Regions from separate parts of the Photobacterium sp. MCCC 1A19761 genome, predicted to be linked through region 2. Evidence: riboswitches for the same ligand, from Rfam matches in the RefSeq annotation. Region 2 holds a riboswitch; the other holds the start of a gene.
What was found. A riboswitch is a leader RNA that binds a small molecule or an ion and turns the genes downstream of it on or off. The one in region 2 is predicted to bind lysine.

Region 1 (4,187 bases), on a different contig from region 2:
GTCCTGAAAAACTGGCCTAATCACTTTCTGTCCGGCTATCCTCATCGCCGGGCAGAGATATCCCCGAGCAAATGTTATGAATATGTTGAATATCCATGTCAGGCATGGCACTCTTCCCGGTACAGCCTAATTGTATAATAAATCAATCATGGCGCTACGCATGAGCCTCATGACCGAGGCAAGCGGCGACGCTCTGCCAGCCCGAACGATTGTTGTATCCCCTTGGATTGACATCGACTCAAATCACTTCACGTTGAAAAGATAATCATGCAAACCGACACACAACAGGATTTAATCCCGGAGACTCGCCTCCACGAGTTCACCTACACAGATGTCTGGAACGGCTTCACGCAATTGGTCCCCCTCTCCTTTTTCGTCATCGTTTTCGGGATCGCGTTCGGGGTGGCTTCGGCGCAAACCGGGCTGGACAACGTTTCAACCATGCTGATGAGTGCCCTGGTATTCGCCGGCGCATCTCAGTTCGCAACGTTGGATTTATGGGGAGCCGACGTGCCCATCATTCCGGTGATGGTCACCGTCTTTGCCATTAATGCACGGCATCTGTTAATGGGGGCAACGCTCTACCCGTGGTTGCGTGAGTTGCCTCCAGCGAAACGCTACGGGGTGATGCTGCTGGCATCGGATGCGAACTGGGCCATGTCGATGCAGGCTTTCAGCCGCAAAGAGCCCGGTCTGGGCCTGCTGATCGGCGGCGGGCTTGCACTGTGGTCATTCTGGATTATCGGCACCTGGCTTGGCCTGTATTTCGGCAATGCCATTTCTGATCCGGTCAGCCTCGGGCTGGATATGGTGATGGGCTGTTTTTTGCTGTCCATGATTGGCGTGGGCCCGAAGAACCTGCGCGTGTTTGCTATTTGGGCCGCCGCTGCCGGGTCATCTCTCTTGGCCTATTGGTATTTACCTGAGAACAGCCATGTCGTTGTCGGTGCGATTGCCGGTGGAACGCTGGGCGCATTTTGGACGGAGAAAAAGTCATGAGCATTGAAACCAGCTTTAGCGGTACCTTATTGATTATCCTGATCATGGCACTGGTGACCCTCGCCACACGCTGGGGCGGGGTGTTTATCATGTCGTTCATTCCGATTGGCTACCGGGTACAGCAGTTTATTACCGCGATGTCCGGCTCGGTGCTGGTTGCCTTATTGGCGCCTTTGGCGGTCGAGGGCGATCTGGGCGCCCGTTTGGCGCTACTCTCAACCGCCGTCGTGATGTTTATCTGGCAGAAACCCCTCCCGGCGATCACCGCAGGGATCATCGCCGCGGCACTCACCCGACAATTTTAGGACTTTGACGGCGAAGCGTGAAATAAAATGAGCTAAAGCCGCATAAAAAATCACGACGGAGATTGACATCCCGTCACCATTGATGATTGAATCAAATCATTCCCTCTCAAAGGGATCAGAAGAGGCGCGTTAACCAGGTAGTCTGTCGGAGGTATCCAAATACCGCTGAACACAGATCAGGGGGCTTAACGCCGAGGTAAGTTTGTATTTGGAAGCAGGCTTATCGGTCACTGGGGCTGAATCCCCAGGGCTGTCACCGCTGGTGGAGAGCTTCTGGTGTTTGTGCTTTTTTGCCCTCAAGAATGGCTCACAGCCATCGGCTTTCTTCGCAATGCCAAGCTCTCTAAACGGATAACAATGACATTCGGATTAGAGATGCCAATTCACAATTCATGCCCTACAACAGAAATTCTGGTATCGCCGCAAGCCACGTCACTCAACCAGACAACGCTATGGACGGCTTTGATCACCCCTTTTCGCGACGATGAGTCGATTGACTTTGAGACACTGACCCAACTAGCCACCGAACAAGACGCCGCCGGTAACGGGATCCTGCTGCTTGGCAGTACCGGGGAAGCACTGGCGATGACACCGACCGAGCAGCAAGCGGTGGTTCGTCATATATGTGCGCTAGAGCTGTCCGTGCCGCTGATGGTCGGCGTCGGCGGCTTCCAGCTTCAGCAGCAACTGCAATGGCTGACCTTCTTAGCCGATTATCCAATTGATGCCCTGCTGCTCCCGGTCCCTTTGTATGCAAAGCCCGGTGCAGCCAGCCAGCAAAAGTGGTTCGAAACCCTGCTGGATGCCAGCCGCTGGCCTTGCATGATTTATAATGTGCCCTCACGGACCGGCGCCGCTCTGGATGCGCAAACTCTGGGCGCAATTTCCGCCCATCCGAATGCCTGGGCGGTCAAAGAAGCCAGTGGCAGCGTGGAGGTGTTCACCCGTTATACGCAAGCCGCCCCGACGCTGCAGTTTTTCTGTGGTGACGATGCGCTGTTTGTTGACTTTGCCGCTGCCGGGGCCTGTGGCCTGGTGTCTGTAGCCGGGAATGCCTGGCCGGAAGCAACCGCCCTGTACGTTCACCAAACCCTGAGCCAGACGGCACCCAGCGTTCAACAAGTACCAAGCTTTCAGCAGGAGCCAAGTTTTAAACAGGAACCAAGCTTTAAACAACTGTGGCAAAGCGCGGGCAACAGCCTGTTTTGCGCAGCGAACCCAATTGCGGTCAAAGCCCTGATGCAGCACCAGGGGCGTCTGCGCCACGCCGGGCTGCGTCCGCCGCTATACATGGACGAATTACCGGATCTGACGCCGGTTCTCAATGCCAATCACGAAATCAATCAGTGGATGCACAGCTGCCAGGCTCAATCATAATGACGGCTGCGCCCGATAACGAGTTCCTTATGATCACAACCACAACTGTTAAAGTCGGTGAGCAACCCACCGGTAATCCGATGGAAGTCCCGGTTATTCATATTCAGGGCCAGGGAAATGGTCCGCGTGTCTACATCCAGGCCAATATCCATGGTGCGGAAGTACAGGGCAATGCGGTCATTTACCAATTGCTGAATCTGTTTCGCCAACATCCCCCGCTCGGGGATGTGGTGATGGTGCCGCAGGCGAACCCGCTCGGCATCAATCAAAAAAGCGGGGAGTTTACACTGGGTCGTTTCGATCCCGTAACCGGTGTGAACTGGAACCGCCAATATCATTTTGGCAGCAGTGTGCTGGAACCTTTTTCCCAAGCCTACCTGAACGCGGAAGAAAGCGAGATCCGGGATGCCTTTCGGGCCCAATTAGTCCAGCAGCTTGAGACAAAACTGGCTTCCCCCTGGGGGCTGACGTGTGGACAACACCTGGCGCTCAACCTGCAAAAAATGGCCGTTGAAGCCGATATTGTGCTGGATTTACATACCGGGCCAATTTCTGCGCGTCACCTGTATGTGCCCGAATATGCCAGAGCGCGCGCTCGCCATTTCCATATTCCGCTCAATATTCTGATCCCGAGCGATTTCAGCGGTGCCATGGACGAAGCCAGCTTCAGCCCATGGTGGCAATTAAGCCAGCACTTTTCCCGGTTAGGACGTGAATTACCGGTAATGGTCGATGCCTTTACCATGGAGCTCGGCTCACAAGAGCGACTGGATGTAGCGGACGCCCGCAAAGATGCCGAAGGCATTTGCAACTATCTGCAACATCAGGGGGTATGGGCCGATCATCCGGTACAACCAACGCCTGCAACGATGCATGCCTGTTACCTTAAGGACTATAAAGCAATCTTCAGCCCTGCCGGCGGTCAGGTTGAATACCAGGCCAGGCTCAATCATCCGCTTCCTGCCGGTGAACCACTGGCAACCCTGTGGCATTTCAACGCATTGGCCAGTGAATCCAATCATAGTCGGGTCATTACCCTACCCTGCGACTGTATTCCTGTACTGCATTTTGCCTCCGCAAGTGTCCAGCAAGGGACTGAGCTCTACAAAGTACTGACCAACACCTTCCCCCTATAGCTGGCCTATCTGGACACATGCTCATCCTGGGTCAACTCAAACCTGCGGGAGTCATGTCCCGCAGTGCCCAGCCCAGCCTGCGTTCATCTCCCCACCACCAACGCATCCCAAAATGGAATCATTACTGCTCACTAATTCACCAGTCACACCGTAACTTGGATGAACTTCACTTCTTTATTCTGAAAAACAGCTACACTGTCGCCGGTTCGCTCACAATTCTCAAAACACTATGTCGGCAAAGCAATTTCACACTCTTTCATTACGTAAAAAGACCGCGCTCCTGTTTGGCTTCGGGCTCCTCGGTATTATTGCAGGCTGCCTGTTCGTCACCCGCGCATTTTTTCTGTATAGCCTTGATGAACTTGAAAAC
Region 2 (4,187 bases):
ATGGTGCAGGCGGTCGCTGACCGGCTGGCAGAAGCCTTTGCCGAGTACCTGCATGAGCAGGTGCGAAAGGAGATCTGGGGCTATTCACCGGAGGAAGATTTGTCGAATGATGATCTGATCCGGGAAAAATATCAGGGGATCCGTCCGGCGCCGGGGTATCCGGCCTGTCCGGAACATACTGAGAAAGGCACCCTGTGGGAGCTGCTGAAGGTTGAAGAAACGATCGGGATGTCGCTGACGACCAGTTATGCCATGTGGCCGGGCGCGTCGGTGTCGGGTTGGTACTTCTCCCACCCGGACGCGCGCTACTTTGCCGTTGCCCAGATCCAGGAAGATCAGCGTGACAGCTACGCTGAGCGCAAAGGCTGGGATTTGATTGAAGCAGAGAAATGGCTGGGGCCGAACCTGTCGGCTTAGGCTTATGGGTTGGCTTAGGCTCATCGATGAAAGCACCATCACGAAGGGCGCCGATTGGCGCCCTTGCTGTTTCTGGCGTGAGCGATGTGGCTCAGGCTTCCAGGATCTGGCGGTGCAGCGACTGGACCACCGATTTGGCATCCTGCTCCTGGACCAGGAAGCAGAGGTTATGCGGGCTGGCGCCGTAGCAGATCATACGCAGGTTGTAGTCATCCAGCGAGCCGAAGATTTCTTTGGCGGAACCTTTGGTCTGGCTCATCCGGTTGCCAATCAGGGCTACCAGGCACAGGCCCTGCTCAACCTCGACCCGGCACAGCTGGCTGAGTGCTTCCACAGCGGCTTCCGGGAGCTGCGGCGCGCCGCCGGCGGTGTCGGTTTTATCCAGAGTCAGGGAAACACTGACTTCGGAGGTCGTAATGAGATCGACCGAGACTTTGTGCTCGGCCAGGATCCGGAACACCTCCGCCAGAAAACCGTAGGCATGGAACATGTTCAGGCTGGTCAGGGTCACCATGGTCTGGTTGCAACGCAGGGCGAGGGCCCGGAACAGCGGTGCATCACTGACTCGATCACGGATCCAGGTCCCGCCTTGCTCCGGTGCCCGGGACGACCCGATAAACACCGGGATCTGCTGGCGGATTGCTGGGACCAAAGTGGACGGGTGCAGGATCTTGGCCCCGAAGTTGGCCATCTCGGACGCTTCGCTGAAACTGATTTCCCGGATGGGCTTGGCTGCGGCCGTGATCCGGGGATCGGTGGTATACATGCCTGGGACATCAGTCCAGATTTCCAGTGTGGTGGCGCGAAGCGCTTCGGCCACCAGCGCCGCGCTGTAGTCACTGCCGCCCCGGCCCAGGGTGGTGGTATTCCCGTCCTGATCAGCGCCGATAAAGCCCTGGCTGACTACGACCTGCTGGTCCAGCAACGGCTCCAGATGCGCTGTTGCCAGCGCGCGGATGGCATCCGGTTGTGGTATCGCCTTGCCGAACTGGTTGTCGGTGCGCAGGATGTCGCGGATATCGACACGCACCGCGTTCACCCCCAGCTCGCAGAGGATCTGGGTAAACAGGTAGGTAGAGAGGAGCTCGCCATTGGCGACCAGTTGATCGGTCAGCTGGGCACTAGGCTGGGTTGCAGCCTGCGCGGCCAGTGTCGCGACGTTGTCGAGATGGTCATTGATCGCCGGCGTAATTGGCTCCGGCGATGCCAGCTCGTTCAGGACGGCGTAGTGGATATCTTTCAGCTGGGTCAGTAATTGCTGGCGTCGGTCTGTGTCCCGCACCCCGCCGGCCAGTTCAACCAGCAGGTTGGTGACGCCGGAGCAGGCGCTGATCAGCACCACCCGGGCTGCCGGGTTATGTTTGATGATCATGGCACTGCGGTGCATGGCGGTAAAATCGGCAACACTGGTGCCGCCGAATTTGGCGACGGTTAGGGCGGCAGCGTTATCAACAGGGCTCAAAGCAAGTCTCCCAATATCAGTAATGGTGATGAAGATAGGGACTGACTCGGGAGGTTAGTTCCCGACATCCAAGGGTCAGGAGAGCAAATCGGTGAGACGGATAGTTCGCGCTACAACCAGAAGCTCCCCACCTTTCACGATGAAAGGTGACAGCCAGAAGGATTCAACCTTACTGGCCGATACTACCGTTCCCCGAGTCCGGCAGTATCTCGGCGTTACTCCCCCTCGCCAGGATGCCTCGGGGTGGGGCCCCGCAACCTGGTTACCTGGGTAACGCTCCTCTTCTGTTTTTTCCCTGATGATACTTTGATCATCAGGGTGAACAAAAAACGTCCTTCATTGAAGCGGATTTACCGGGGGCTTGTCAATGGGCGAATGAAAAATTATGCGGGGAAAATGCAAGGGTGATCGTTGCGGGGGTGCAGGGTTGCGTCCGGGGGCAATTCCCTGAATACTGGGATATTCCCTGAAACGTTGCCGGTTTTGGTTGCCGCTCAGAGAAATATGAACGCTTACCCAGGAGATATAATAATGACAATTGGTAGTTTTTATCCACCACAACGTACACTGATGGGCCCGGGGCCGTCGGATATCTACCCGCAGGTGTTGCAGGCGCTGAGTCGTCCGACGGTCGGTCACTTAGATCCGCTGTTTATCGGCATGATGGATGAGCTGAAACAACTGCTGCAGTACGCCTTCCAGACCCAGAACCCGTTCACCATTGCCGTGTCTGCGCCGGGTAGTGCCGGCATGGAAGCGTGTTTCGTCAATTTGGTTGAGCCGGGCGATAAAGTGATCGTCTGCCGCAATGGCGTGTTTGGCGATCGGATGCGGGAAAATGTCGAGCGCTGTGGCGGTGAGGCAGTGATGGTCGATAATGCCTGGGGAGAGCCGGTTGACCCGCAGTTGGTCGAACAGGCACTGGAGGCTAACCCGGATGCCAAAATCGTGGCTTTTGTCCATGCCGAAACCTCGACTGGCGCCCTGAGCGATGCTGAAGCGATTGCCAAGTTAGCCCGCCAGCATGACTGTCTGACCATTGTCGACGCCGTGACCTCGCTAGGCGGCGTCCCGCTGCTGGTGGACGAGTGGCAGCTGGATGCCGTGTATTCGGGCAGCCAGAAGTGTTTGTCCTGTGTCCCGGGCCTGTCGCCGCTGACTTTCTCGCCGCGTGCGGTGGAGAGAATTCAGCAGCGCCAGAGCAAAGTTCAGAGCTGGTTCCTGGATCAAAGCCTGGTGCTGGGATACTGGAGCGGTGAAGGCAAGCGCAGCTACCACCATACTGCGCCGGTGAACAGCCTGTACGCCCTGCATGAAGCGCTGGTGCTGCTGAAAAATGAAGGGCTGGAAAATGCCTGGCAGCGCCATCAGGATGCGCACCGGGAGCTGCGTGACGGACTGGAGAAACTCGGGATCGAATTTGTGGTCGAGGAAGCGTCCCGCTTGCCGCAGCTCAATGCGGTGTACATCCCGGACGGTGTCGATGATGCGCAGGTTCGTCAGACCTTGCTGGAGCGTTACAACCTGGAAATTGGTGCCGGACTGGGCGCTTTGGCCGGGAAGGCGTGGCGGATTGGTCTGATGGGATACGCGGCCCGCAGCGAAAATGTGGCGCTGTGCCTGAAGGCCCTGGAGTCGACGCTGAAGTAAGTCAGCTCGGAATCAACCGGAGGCCCGGCACGTGTGCTGGGGGCAGGATCAACAACGGCTACCTCGGTAGCCGTTTTTTTGGGCGTCTGCTCAGCCCGTGAGCCGTGAGCCGTGCACACGGGTCCGTTTCCCGTTTCCTGAGTGGCGTATTACTGCGCGACGGTAGATGGCAGACTTGGCGTCACGCCCTGGCTGACGGGCTGTGCAGCGCCCTCAAAGAGGGAGGCCAGTGCGTCCGGGCTGAAATCATCGGCCGGAAACAGGTACTCGGCTTCCTGGCGAATTTGGGCGGCCCGCGCCGGATCGTCCAGCAACTGGTAGGCGGCGATGAGGTTCTGGTACAAGGCCGGCCGTGGCCAGCTTTTGGCTTTCTCGGTGGCCCAGTCGACATAGTGCTGGATCAGGTCCGGATCCTGAGTTGCTGCGCCCAGGTGGAGTTGGGTGATCGCCAGATCCCACGAGAGCCGGGTTTCCCAGGCCCATGGATTGTTCACGCGTTGCAGATAGCTGATCTCCGGTGGCCGGGAAGTTTCAAACTTGGTCAGCCAGTAGCCCGAGTAGAGTGTGGTCACCATATAGCCGCTGATCAGCAGCGGCAGCAGGATCATGCTGATGCGGATTGTCAGGACATAGTTGATCTTGAGTTTGTAGTACTTGG

Region 1: another riboswitch for lysine. It lies ahead of dapA (4-hydroxy-tetrahydrodipicolinate synthase); the one in region 2 lies ahead of lysC (lysine-sensitive aspartokinase 3).

The regions. Positions count from the first base shown of each region.
Region 1 is NZ_JAZGTF010000004.1:191,397-195,583, forward strand. It holds gene VV869_RS07440 (lipoate--protein ligase family protein) at 1-20, shown strand, start outside; gene VV869_RS07445 (AzlC family ABC transporter permease) at 268-999, shown strand; gene VV869_RS07450 (AzlD family protein) at 996-1,304, shown strand; lysine riboswitch at 1,416-1,585, shown strand; gene dapA (4-hydroxy-tetrahydrodipicolinate synthase) at 1,662-2,681, shown strand; gene VV869_RS07460 (succinylglutamate desuccinylase/aspartoacylase family protein) at 2,711-3,817, shown strand; gene VV869_RS07465 (bifunctional diguanylate cyclase/phosphodiesterase) at 4,047-4,187, shown strand, end outside.
Region 2 is NZ_JAZGTF010000006.1:6,232-10,418, forward strand. It holds gene metH (methionine synthase) at 1-417, shown strand, start outside; gene lysC (lysine-sensitive aspartokinase 3) at 509-1,879, opposite strand; lysine riboswitch at 1,992-2,171, opposite strand; gene VV869_RS07825 (pyridoxal-phosphate-dependent aminotransferase family protein) at 2,411-3,529, shown strand; gene VV869_RS07830 (PglL family O-oligosaccharyltransferase) at 3,679-4,187, opposite strand, start outside.